3 regions of the Bacillus sp. NPDC094077 genome follow, and region 3 is predicted to be linked to each of the others. Evidence: riboswitches for the same ligand, from Rfam matches in the RefSeq annotation. Region 3 holds a riboswitch; each other region holds the start of a gene.
The links. Region 3 has a riboswitch for S-adenosylmethionine ahead of ACQKNR_RS24295 (peptide ABC transporter substrate-binding protein). Riboswitches for the same ligand answer to the same signal wherever they lie in the genome.
Positions count from the first base shown of each region.

Region 1: it holds a riboswitch for S-adenosylmethionine, as region 3 does, so the genes downstream of both, mmuP (S-methylmethionine permease) here and ACQKNR_RS24295 (peptide ABC transporter substrate-binding protein) in region 3, are expected to answer to the same signal.
Region 2: it holds a riboswitch for S-adenosylmethionine, as region 3 does, so the genes downstream of both, ACQKNR_RS07060 (ECF-type riboflavin transporter substrate-binding protein) here and ACQKNR_RS24295 (peptide ABC transporter substrate-binding protein) in region 3, are expected to answer to the same signal.

Region 1 covers NZ_JBNNUF010000015.1:71,973-75,992, reverse strand. Annotated here, with positions in the region: gene mmuM (homocysteine S-methyltransferase) at 1-845, opposite strand, end outside; gene mmuP (S-methylmethionine permease) at 820-2,229, opposite strand; SAM riboswitch class I at 2,313-2,420, opposite strand; gene ACQKNR_RS24815 (hypothetical protein) at 2,768-3,061, opposite strand; gene ACQKNR_RS24810 (helix-turn-helix transcriptional regulator) at 3,067-3,267, opposite strand; gene ACQKNR_RS24805 (hypothetical protein) at 3,542-4,020, opposite strand, start outside.
Region 2 covers NZ_JBNNUF010000002.1:419,767-423,786, reverse strand. Annotated here, with positions in the region: gene ACQKNR_RS07070 (energy-coupling factor transporter transmembrane component T family protein) at 1-277, opposite strand, end outside; gene ACQKNR_RS07065 (ABC transporter ATP-binding protein) at 270-1,970, opposite strand; gene ACQKNR_RS07060 (ECF-type riboflavin transporter substrate-binding protein) at 1,981-2,529, opposite strand; SAM riboswitch class I at 2,669-2,784, opposite strand; gene ACQKNR_RS07055 (aspartate/glutamate racemase family protein) at 2,938-3,618, shown strand; gene ACQKNR_RS07050 (macrolide family glycosyltransferase) at 3,668-4,020, opposite strand, start outside.
Region 3 covers NZ_JBNNUF010000014.1:44,963-48,982, reverse strand. Annotated here, with positions in the region: gene ACQKNR_RS24300 (ABC transporter substrate-binding protein) at 1-657, opposite strand, end outside; gene ACQKNR_RS24295 (peptide ABC transporter substrate-binding protein) at 1,040-2,680, opposite strand; SAM riboswitch class I at 2,816-2,920, opposite strand; gene ACQKNR_RS24290 (aldo/keto reductase) at 3,074-3,907, opposite strand; gene proC (pyrroline-5-carboxylate reductase) at 3,909-4,020, opposite strand, start outside.

The DNA.
Region 1 (4,020 bases), on a different contig from region 3:
TGAATATCCAACGCGTTACATTGTTCATGACCATGCCATGTTTTTGTTTCTGGATTATAAGCTTCACCAGAGTTTGGATAAACAATAATCGATTTTTTGGTGTTTGCCCTCAACTCTTGGATTGCACCAGTCACAATGGTTACTGGCGCACAATTGATGCCTATCGCTACAATTTGTTTACTTTTCTCAAAAGCTCGTGCACACTCCACGAGTTTCATACCTTCACTAATCTCTTTCTCATTTTTTAGCGAAAAGGAAAGCCACGCATATGTTTCTGGAAACTCACGCAATAATGTATCTAATACTCTTGCTTCTTGCAGGGAAGGGATCGTTTCAAATGCCAATAGATCTGCACCTGCTTCGATTAACGCTGACATTCTCGAACGATGAAAGTCTGCTAATGTTCTATCTGTCACACCATAGTTGCCTACATACTCTGAACCATCTGCAAGGTAAGCACCGTACGGCCCAACTGATGCAACAACCAATGGTTTAGGCCTATTCGTTTGCGTATTTTCCTTCCAAAAATCATCTCTTGCCCTTCTTGCAAGTAACACCGTTTTCTTAATTAATTCCAAAGCTTCCTGTTCTTGTATTCCGCGCGCGGAAAAACCACTAATAGTAGCTTGATAGCTTGCTGTTATGGCACAGTCCGCTCCAGCACGAAAATAGTCTGAATGAACCTGATAAATTAGTTCCGGATTTTCTAGTAACACACGTGCCGACCAAAGAGGATCGTCCAAATTACATCCATGCGCCTCCAATTCTGTAGCTAATGCTCCGTCAAGAAGCATAATGGAATGTTGGGATAAAATATCATCAATTGGGTTGATTTTGTTCGACATAATCTACGCCCCTCTTTTTTAGATTTTTTGTTAGATAATAACTTCCATAGCAAAACAAAATAAACGGTATGCCGCAATATAAGGCAATTCTCTGTGTTGGATCGAATGCAATTCCAATACACGATGCCAGACAAAGGATAAAAGAAGCAATTGGTACTAATGGATATAGTGGTGTACGATAAATCAAGTCCTTTTCAGAATTTCCTTCTTTCAAAAATTGTCTGCGAAATAGGAACTGGGAAGCACTAATACTCATCCAAACTACGACTACTGCTAGACCGGAAATGGAAACAAGTACGATATAGACAGTATCTGGTGCCACAATACTTGAGAGCAAAGCCAAAGCTCCACCCACCATGCTGAAAATAACGGCGTTGATTGGAACACCTTGCTTCGTCATTTTTCCAAAAATCGGTGATATCGTATTCTTATTCGCAAGCGACCAAAGCATTCTAGAAGAGGCATAAAGGCCTGAGTTTGCCGCAGATAAAATGGCTATTAAGATAACGAAATTCATTATGTCAGCTGAATATGGCACCCCAATTCGTTCTAGAACTGCAACAAAAGGACTCTCTAATACCCCCGCATCAGAACTAGGCAATAACGCAGATAAAACAACAATCGTTCCTACAAAAAAGATGATCAATCTCCACAGAGTAGTTCGAATGGCCTTCGGTATCATTTTTTCCGGGTTCGCTGTTTCTCCAGCTGCAATGCCTATTAATTCTGTTCCAGAAAAAGCAAAATTAACCGCAAGCATGGTCATTATAATGGCCGTAGCACCATGGGGAAATAAACCTCCACTTGTAAAATTAGAAAAGAATGGTGCTGCTTTTGAATGAGTCATCGGAAGAAACCCTAGCATTGCCGCTACTCCTAAAACAATAAAAATCACAATAGCTATAACCTTTATCGATGAAAACCAAAATTCGGATTCGGCAAAAAATTTAACAGTCAGAACATTTAATACAAAGATCAAAATGGCAAAAAGAGCACTCCATACCCAAACATTAATCGATGGAAACCATCGCTTCATAAGTAATCCTGCGGCTGTAAATTCAGAACCTAAAGCAACAGTCCAAGTTAACCAATACAACCAGGCTACTGTATACCCTGTACCCGGTCCAATGTATTTAACTGCATAACTATGAAATGCGCCCGTTTCGGGCATATGTACGGAAAGTTCTCCTAAACATAGCATAACTAGATAAACCACTAGCGCACCAACCAAATAGGATAGAATTGTTCCAAATGGGCCAGCTTGTTGAATAGTGTAACCCGAACTTAAGAATAAGCCCGTTCCAATCACCCCACCAAGTGATAGCATGACTAAATGACGTGCTTGCATTTTCCTTTGAAATTCTTGCCCATTTTTGTTCTCCATTTCTACTCTCCTTTAGTTACTATCCAGAAAAAACAAAAACGCACTCTAAAAAAGAGGGCGCTACTGACAAATAAAAACGGAAGCTCTCATCTATCAGGATTATCACCCGCTGGAATTAGCACAGTGTCTACTTAAGCAGACCTGTTGCTGAGGTTTCATAAGGCCAGTCCCTCCACCTCTCTGGATAAGAAATATTTTTTTATAACCTTATCAATCCATTCAATAACTGTCAAGATGATTCTGTTTTTTAAAAAAATTATCTATTATAGAAATACAAAAAATAGAGTATTACTATAAATGCAACCCACTCCTTCTTGGGTATTATTTAAAAATCGAACATACAAAACCTCATTTATTTATAATACGGTTCACAAGCACTTCCTCAAAATTTGATGCACTTCTAAATATCTTCTTACTTCTTTGGCTATGGGGGTCACCATACATATCCAGCAACTTAGGGATGTGTGACTCTACCCCTTTTTAAAAGAAACACTTTGTTCAAACGCCTACTAGAACAAGATAAAAAGCCTAACTCATGTTAGTAATTTTTCCTGTTTCTGTTGATAAATATAAAAATACTGCCTAGCACACTTAATGCAAGCACAAAATATAACAATAAATCAGGTAGAAATTCTGAAGGAACAATATCTATCGATTGAAAAATAATAATGGTAATGATACCTAAATATAGAATGTTGTACAATACATTATTTGTTTTATATTGAATTTCTCTCCCTCTTTCGTCTTTTGCCTCATCACTTGATTGAAATTTTACTACATACATCTGACTGATGAATATTAAAACTAAAAATAAAGATTTTAACCACAACATATGTCTCACTCCCCCTGATAATCGAACACGTCAGTTATTGACTTTTCAAATTCATTTGCGATTTTAAAGGCAAGAATTAGAGAAGGATTATATTTATTTTTTTCAAGAGTAGCAATAGTTTGTCGACTAACACCCACCCTTTTTGCCAGTTCTTCTTGCGTCCAACCTTTTTCTGCTCGGCAAACTACAATTCTATTATGTAACAAAAGCAACACCTCTTAAGAAAATTGCAATTTATTTCTTACAATTCGTAAAGTATTTTTGACAAAGTATTTTTGCAATTAAAAATACGCATAAAAAATATCCCTTTATACAAAGGGATATTTTTTATAAACGGTATAACTTTCTTTAAAACGGTACATCTTTTTTATAAACAGTACGACTTTATTTCAAAGTTACAGTAAACACCTAAAAACCCCTCTTATTAACAATGCTAAGAGGGGTTTTTCTATTACTCTACATGTAATATGTGTACACCACTTAAGGCATACGATCTTTTAAATCTGCTAAAGGTATAAGCTTGTCGACAAGCCATAACTTCTTATTTCCATCATAGATAAGATTTATTTGCATTAATGACATATTATCAGATGAAACACCATTAACTGTAATTTTACTTTTCACTTTTGCTAATATATTAGCTTTAGTAGTGTCTAAGAATGCATAGTACAACTCGCCACCTGTGTATTCAGACTGAAAGGAGACTTTTTTCTTTTCTTTTTCATCTACAGTCCCTGGAGCAGATTGCGTTGGCCCACCTGGTGGAGTTAATTCTTTCTTTGCATTTGGTGTTATATATGCATCGATATTAGCAAGGTAGGATTCACCTTTACCAGTATCATACGTACGGAAAGCTTTAAGGAATCGTTCTGCAGCTTCTTTTACTTGTTGTTGATTATTACTCTTTAGAGCCGACAACTCCTTTTTTGTATCGTTGTATTGCGCCTCCACCTTTTCCA
Region 2 (4,020 bases), on a different contig from region 3:
GTAAAAACGGAGTATATGATCCAGTTAATTCAGATCCATATGTTGGTGTAATAAATAAAATCATAGCAGAGTTTAATAAACTAAATGTAAAGATAACAGTAAAAACAATAATAATTTTACGAAACGGAATTTTAGCAATTAAGAGTCCGATACATCCAATAAGAAATAAAATTAGCAGTATACGAAAATCAAAAAACAAAAAAGTAAGTGTCATACAAAATATGAATAAAAGCAATTTAACTACTCCATCCATCCGATGAAAGTATGTATTATGCATCTTCCTCCCTCCTATTAACATCTAAATAAAGTTCTATAAACTTTTCTGGATGTGATATCCCAGTAAATTTAATAAGATTGAATAAAGAACTCGCTCTAAGATTAGCTCTTTGTAACGTTTCTTGATGTCCTAATACAGTAGACACAGTATTATCCGCAATGATTTCTCCTTCATGTAATACTACCGCTCGGTCGGCATATTCTAATGCTAGATTCATATCGTGTGTGATAAAAATAAATGATATTCTCTTTTTAGCTAGTTTTCTAATAAACGACATAAACTGTTTATAATGATAATAATCTTGTCCAGCTGTCGGTTCATCTAATATGATAAGTTTTGGATTTGTTGTTAATACAAATGCAATTGTTAATCTCTTTTTTTGTCCGTAGCTTAATGCTTGAATTGGCCAATTTCGAAATGGATATAAACCACAAATTTTTAAAGTTTCTTCTGCTCTATTCTTAATTTCTTCCATAGAAAACTTTTTTAATTTTAATGTAAATGAAACTTCTTCTAAAACGGTAGGTTGTGTAATCATATGATTTGGATTTTGCATCACATAAGATATAAGCTCCCCACGTTTACCTATAGACCAAGAATTGATATTTACTCCACCTAATATAATCTCCGCATTTTTTGTTTTATTTATGCCAATAAGACTATGAGCTAAAGTTGATTTCCCAGCTCCGTTGTGGCCTAAAAGTGCTACAATTTCCCCTTCACGTATCGAAAGATTTACATTTTTTAATACTTTTTGTTTATTAGGATATGAAAATGATAAATTCTCCACTTTAAGTAATTCCTTGTTTTTAGTAGTACCTTTTAATACAACTTGCTTTTTCAGCCAATCTTTAATAACGTTACATACTCTTTCTTTTTTTAGATTTTCAAGTGGATATATTACATCATTATTACTATCAAAATTTAATCGTTTTAGTGCTTCTATGTAAATAGGCTCTCTTAAGCCAATACGCGGTAATATACGAGATGCTAAAATCTCTTCTGGTGTCCCTATCCTAGCAATTACGCCATCATCAATTAAAATGATTTTATCTAATTTCAGCTTTAAAATTTCTTCTATACGATGTTCAATAATTACAATTGTTTTATTATATTGTTCATGTACATCTTTAATGAGTTCTATCGTATGTAAGCTACTTGCTGGATCTAAGTTTGCTAACGGTTCATCAAACAATAATATATCGGCTTTTGTTGTTAACAGTCCTGCTAAAGAGACCGTTTGCTTCTGACCTCCTGATAATTCATGTGGACTTTGTTTATGAAAAGTATTCATATTTACCTTTGTTAATGAGTCTGATACAATCTTTTTCATATCATCTTGATTAACACATTCGTTTTCTAAATAAAATGCTACATCTTCCTCTACTGTCAGACCAATAAATTGAGCGTCTTGATCTTGCAAAATTGTTCCTACATGTTTACTCTGCTCAAAAATACTGCCTTTCCTTGGATCTTTTCCTGCAATTAAAAATTTGCCAGTACTAATCCCTTCATAAGAAAATGGGATTAGCCCATTGATACAATGAGCCAATGTCGACTTTCCTGAACCGCTTCGCCCAGCAATTAGTACTTTTTCCCCAGGATATATATGAAAGGTAATGTCTTTTAAAGTAGGCTGCGCAGCATGCCTGTATTGAAAGGTGAATTGTTCAAAAGAAATAATTGGATGCATATTAATATCCCTACTTTTCAATTTTTAAATGTGTATGTTTCTTATTTGATTTAGCTAGGCCGATTGTAATCGGTAATCCAAGAACTAAAAATACAATAATATCAGCAATTATTGCACCTAGTATTTGTATAACAATTTTGTCAAATGGTTCTCCCATCACAATAATATCGAATGCCCCAGCAAATAAAATAGCAATAACAATTCCAACTAACCCCGCAACTGCAAAATATGAAATATCACGCTTATTATACGTCCCGTTTTTCACACTAAAGCCCACCCTTTTTTGAATGATCCCCATCGTAAAACCGATAATACCTGAACTAATAACCCATCCCCACCAAATACCCCATCCAGCAATCGTATCTGTTACGGTATGACCGATAAGACCTATTAACAGTCCTGCCAATGGACCAAATAACGCTCCAAAAACAGTTAATATAGCTAATGCAGGTTTAATAAATGTATTTGGTGCAATAGAAAATCCCCAAAGTCCTAATATCCCGTATAAGGCTGCTCCAATTCCAATTGCTACTACTAACTTTGTTGATAATTTGTTCATGACAATTCCCCTCTCATATTAGTAAACTTTTATTACTCTATATTTATTAAAAAAATGAATTATGCATCGACACTCCCTTTCTATACAACAAAAAATGACCTCTTACATAAGAGGTCATTTTCTTTCACGTTCAAGAATCCTCTTATCTTTCAAAAAACACATCGTGTCCTCTGCGGAATTAGCACCTTCCTATGAAATTACATAGGGGTTGCTGAGGTTTCTTAGGGCCGTTCCCTCCACCTCTCTGGATAAGTATTAATTTGTAATTTGTATTATGGCACTATGAAGAGAAAAATTCAACACTTTTCTAACTATTTTTATTTTTCATTAAATAGTTCATTTAAATCATTGTATTCTTATCGGAATTATGAAATAATAAGTTCAAAATTGTTTCGGGAGGAATGCATAATGAAAGTAATTGGTTTAATTGGCGGATTGAGTTGGGAATCTACAACGTTATACTATAAACATATTAATACACTTACACTCTCTCAATACGATCAAAATGCGAAGCTAGTTTTATATAGCATGGACTTTGGTGAAGTAACTACTTTATTACAAAATCATCAATATGAAGAAGTGAAAAATGAATTAATCACAGTTGCAAAAAAAGTGGAAAAGTCTGGGGCTGAATGTTTATTAATGTGTTCAAATACGGTACATTTATTTGCTGAAGAAGTAGAACAGGCAATATCAATACCACTCCTTCACATTGGTGATGTAAGTGCTAAAAAAATAGTAGAACATAATATAAAACGTATTGGACTTTTAGGAACGAAACAAACGATGGAACAAGATTTCTACAAAAAAAGACTAGCAAATTATAACATTGAGACAATTATTCCAAATGACGAGGAAAGAATTTTTATTCATCATGTTATTTTAAATGAATTAAGTAAAGGGATTATTTCAAAAACGGCAAAAGAAAAGCTATTACAAATTACAAATTCATTAATTCAAAACGGTGCGGAAGGTATATTACTTGGCTGCACTGAAATCCCTTTACTCATTTCTCAAAACGATCTAACTGTTCCTGTTTTTGATACTGCTTTTTTACATGCAAATACTGCTGTACAATTTGCTGGATAATAATATAAAAGCATAAAGGTGGAGCCTCTATGCTTTTATATTGTCCAAACTATTTATTTAAAAGAGAATCAATAACTGCAATGGCCCTTTTTGAACCACCACACTCTAAAAAACTATCATTAAGTTTTCGTATGCCATGTTCGTACTTTTCATTTGAAAGAACATCTGTTATCGCCTCTTTTAAAGTTTGCACATTAACATGCTCTTTTAATAATCTATGTGCTGCTTCAAGCTCAGTTAGTCTTTGCGCGATCATAGGCTGATCTTTATCATGCGGTATTATCACAAATGGGACATTAAAATGAATTGCATCGTGGACGCTATTCATGCCGCCATGTGTAATAAAAACATCTGCTTCACTTAATATTTCTGATTGAGGTACGTATGGAGCAATTATAAAAT
Region 3 (4,020 bases):
GAAAGCCCCATTGTAAATTAAATGATTTGTTTCTAAACCGTATTTATCACCTTGAGATTTTAAGTACTCTTCATTAATTGGTAAGAATGTTGCAAATGTCGTTAAGCTTAAGAAGTAGGGAATAGGACGGTCTAGTTGTACTTCTAAAGTTTTGTCATCAAGAGCTTTGACGCCTAATTGATCAATTGGTAATTGTTTTTGATTTATTTGTTTCGCATTCTTTATATCGAAGAATAGGAATGCATATTCGGCAGCTGTTTCGGGATTTACGGCACGTTGCCAAGCGAAGACAAAGTCTTTTGCTGTAACAGGAGTACCGTTTGACCATTTTGAATCACGAAGATGGAATGTATATTTTGTTTTATCGGGACTAATGTCAACCGACTCAGCGACACCAGGAATAGGTTTATTATCTTCTCCCATTGCATATAAACCTTCAAAAACATTTCGCATTACGTTCATGGATTCCCCATCCGTTGCTTTCGCAACATCCATTGTTGGAATTTCTGAAGCATATGATAAGTTAATTGCCTGTTTATCAGGTGCTTTATCGTTTGCTTTCGCTCCGCTTGCATTTTCTTTATTCCCCCCGCAAGCAGTTAGTAGTAGACTTGCCCCTAAAACAGATGCAACAACAGGTACAACTTTTTTCTTCATTGTTCGTTCCTCCCTAAATGTGTTGTTCGTAACGTCATAATGTCCATGGCTTGAAGTAGCTATAGAAGGAGATAAAACCTATTATGAATATTTGTTTATAGGTAATCAGGTATTCTATATGTATATACATGTTGAATTGTAATCTATCGTTATATGTTTCAACGTAGTAGACATTATATTTTAATAGTGTAATATTTCGTCTCTTTGATTATTTAGAATATTAACACTAGAAATAACTATATGTCAATAATGAAAATAGAGTGTTAATTTCTTGGAATAATATATTGAAAAAGTAGACTCCCTCATATTAAGGGATCTACTTTTAATATATTTTGCAAAAAACAATTGGCGTGGGTGGAAAAACTCCAATTAAAGTTGTATTTTATTTTTCAACTTTTGCCCATTTGAAGTTTAATTGACCTGCAAAGTCCACTTGTACAATTCCTTTCACATAAGAACGTTCTAAATAGGATTCTCCTTTTTGGTAAAGAGGAGCGATAACAGAGTCTTTAAATAATATTTTCTCTGATGCTAGTAATGCATTAAAGCGAGCTTTTTCATCACCAGCTAAAGTAGTTTTAACTTTTTCAATTGTTTCGTCGAACTCTTTATTAGAGTAGTGATCTAAGTTGTAAGGGTTATTCGTTGTAAACAATTCAAGGAATGTAATTGGGTCAGCAAAGTCAGGGCTCCAACCATCAATTCCAATTTCGTAGTCACCTTTTAATAAAAGTGAAACTTGTTGCTTACGTGGTTGAGGTTTTATATTTACTGTTAAGCCATCTAAATTTTTTTCTAATTGTCCTTTTAGGAACTCACCAGTTTTCTTCTCAAGGTCACCATCACTTGTTAATAATTCTAATGTGATTTTTTCAGAACCAAGTTCTTTTTTTGCTTTTTTCCATAATTCTTGTGCAGATTTTGTATCAACCTTTGTTAAATCGCCGTTTGCAGTACGGAAGTCTTTTCCATCAGGACCTTTTGCAAAGTTTTTTGGAACGAGACTATAAGTTGGTGTAGAGCCGTCATTTAATAACGTATTTACAAAGGATTTTCGATCAATTGTTTGATCAATTGCTTGGCGTGCAGAAACGTTTTGAAGTACTTTGTTTTGTTGATTCATACGTAAAAATTGTACTCCTACGTTCGGACGTTCTTTAAAGTTAGCATCCTTTTTATATTTATCAACGAAGTCAGATGTTAGTTTTATACGGTCTAATTGTTTTGACTCGAATAAATTCACTTCGGTTGATTTTTCTTTTACGACGTTAAAATTGATTTCTTCCAGTTTGACATTATCTTTATCCCAGTAGGTAGGATTTTTCTTAAATTTAAAACTTTGTTCATGTTTCCAATCGCTTAGTGTAAAAGCCCCGTTGTACAAAATTGTATTATCTTCTAAAGCGTACTTATCACCTTGTGCTTTAAAGAATTCTTCGTTAATTGGTAGAAATGTTGGGAACGCTGTTAAGCTAATAAAATATGGAACAGGGCGCTCTAATTCTACCTCAAACGTATGGTCATCAACTGCTTTTACACCAAGTTGATCGGCTGGAAGCTCTTTGTTGTTAATTTTTGTTGCGTTTTTAATATCAAAGAATAGAAATGCATATTCAGAGGCTGTTGCTGGATCGACAGCTCTTTGCCAAGCAAAGACAAAATCTTTCGCTGTAACAGGAGTACCGTTTGACCATTTTGAATCTCGTAAATGGAATGTGTATTTCGTTTTATCACCACTTACTTCATGAGATTTTGCAACGCCAGGGACAGGTTTGTTACCTTCACCAAGATTATACAAACCTTCAAATACGTTTCTCATTACTTGACCAGAATCAGTATCTGTAGCACGAGCTGTATCCATTGTTCGTATTTCAGTAGGTGAAGATAAGTTTAAAACCTGTTTACTAGGTACCTCGTCTTTTGCATTTGCTCCGCTAGCTTCGTTTTTATAACTACCGCAACCAGTTAATAAAATACTTACTCCTACAACTGATGCGATACCGGGTACAAACTTCTTTTTCATTTGATTTTCCTCCTAAATAATTAATAAGATTGGATGATGATGAGGGAAATGAAAAATAAAAAATCCCTCTTTTCGTATTGAGAAAGAGGGATTTTTACGTACAAGTTATGCACCCGTATATAAACGAAGTCCCTCATTCTATCTTTCAAGCATAAAGCTTGCAGGAAGTGGCACAGTATTCAAAATGAACCTGCTGCCGAGGTTTCAAAGGGCCAGTCCCTCCACCTCTCTTGATACAATGAGTAAACGAATAAATTTTATTAAATTTTTGTGTTTCTTTGATAATTCAAAATCTTACACCTTGAAGAATGAAGTGTCAATCGAATGAAATATAATTTAAATTTTCAGTTTTTTTGAAATAGAAAACCACTGCATATGGCAGTGGTTTTCCTACTAGAAGTTAAAGTTATCTGGATCCGGACCAACGCGATGATTTTCATTTAAAGCTTGAATTGTACTCATATCATCAGCACTTAATTCAAAATCGAATATATTTGCATTTTCAATAATGCGATGTTCTTTAATAGATTTAGGGATTGTTACAACTTCATTTTGTAGATCCCAGCGTAAAATAACTTGTGCAGTTGATTTATTATATTTTGTTGCAATTTCTTGTAATGTTGGGTTATCCAGTAGTTGCCCTTGCATTAATGGTGACCAAGCCTCAAGCTGGATGTTATGTTCTTTACAGAAAGTATGCAATTCTTCTTGCGTTAAACGTGGGTGGTATTCTACTTGGTTAACCATTGGCTTAATTTCAGCGATTTTAAATACGTCTTGCAAATGGTGAATATGGAAATTGCTCACACCGATAGCACGAACACGGCCATTTTTATAAAGCTGCTCTAGTGCTTTCCACGATTCAGTATACTTTCCTTTTACAGGCCAATGTACTAAATATAAATCTAAATATTCTAGGCCTAATTTTTCTAAAGTAGTTTCAAATGCTTGAAGTGTTGATTCGTAACCTTGATCGCTATTCCATACTTTTGAAGTGATGAACAACTCTTCACGAGGAATACCAGATTCGCGAATTGCTTGACCAACGCCTTCTTCATTTTTATAGATTGCAGCTGTATCGATGCTGCGGTATCCATTTTTAATTGCTGCTTTTATAGAATCAATTACTTCTGATCCATCTTCTATTTTAAAAACACCTAAACCGAACCAAGGCATTTTCACACCATTATGTAATGTTGTATAGTCTTTTAAACTAGCTAAACTCATATTATTTCCCCCTAGCTTTTCTATTTGTTGCTTCTACCGCTTGTTGAATTGCTTCTGAAAAATTATATTCATATAAAGCTTTAAGACCTTCAGCTGTTGAACCTCCTGGTGTT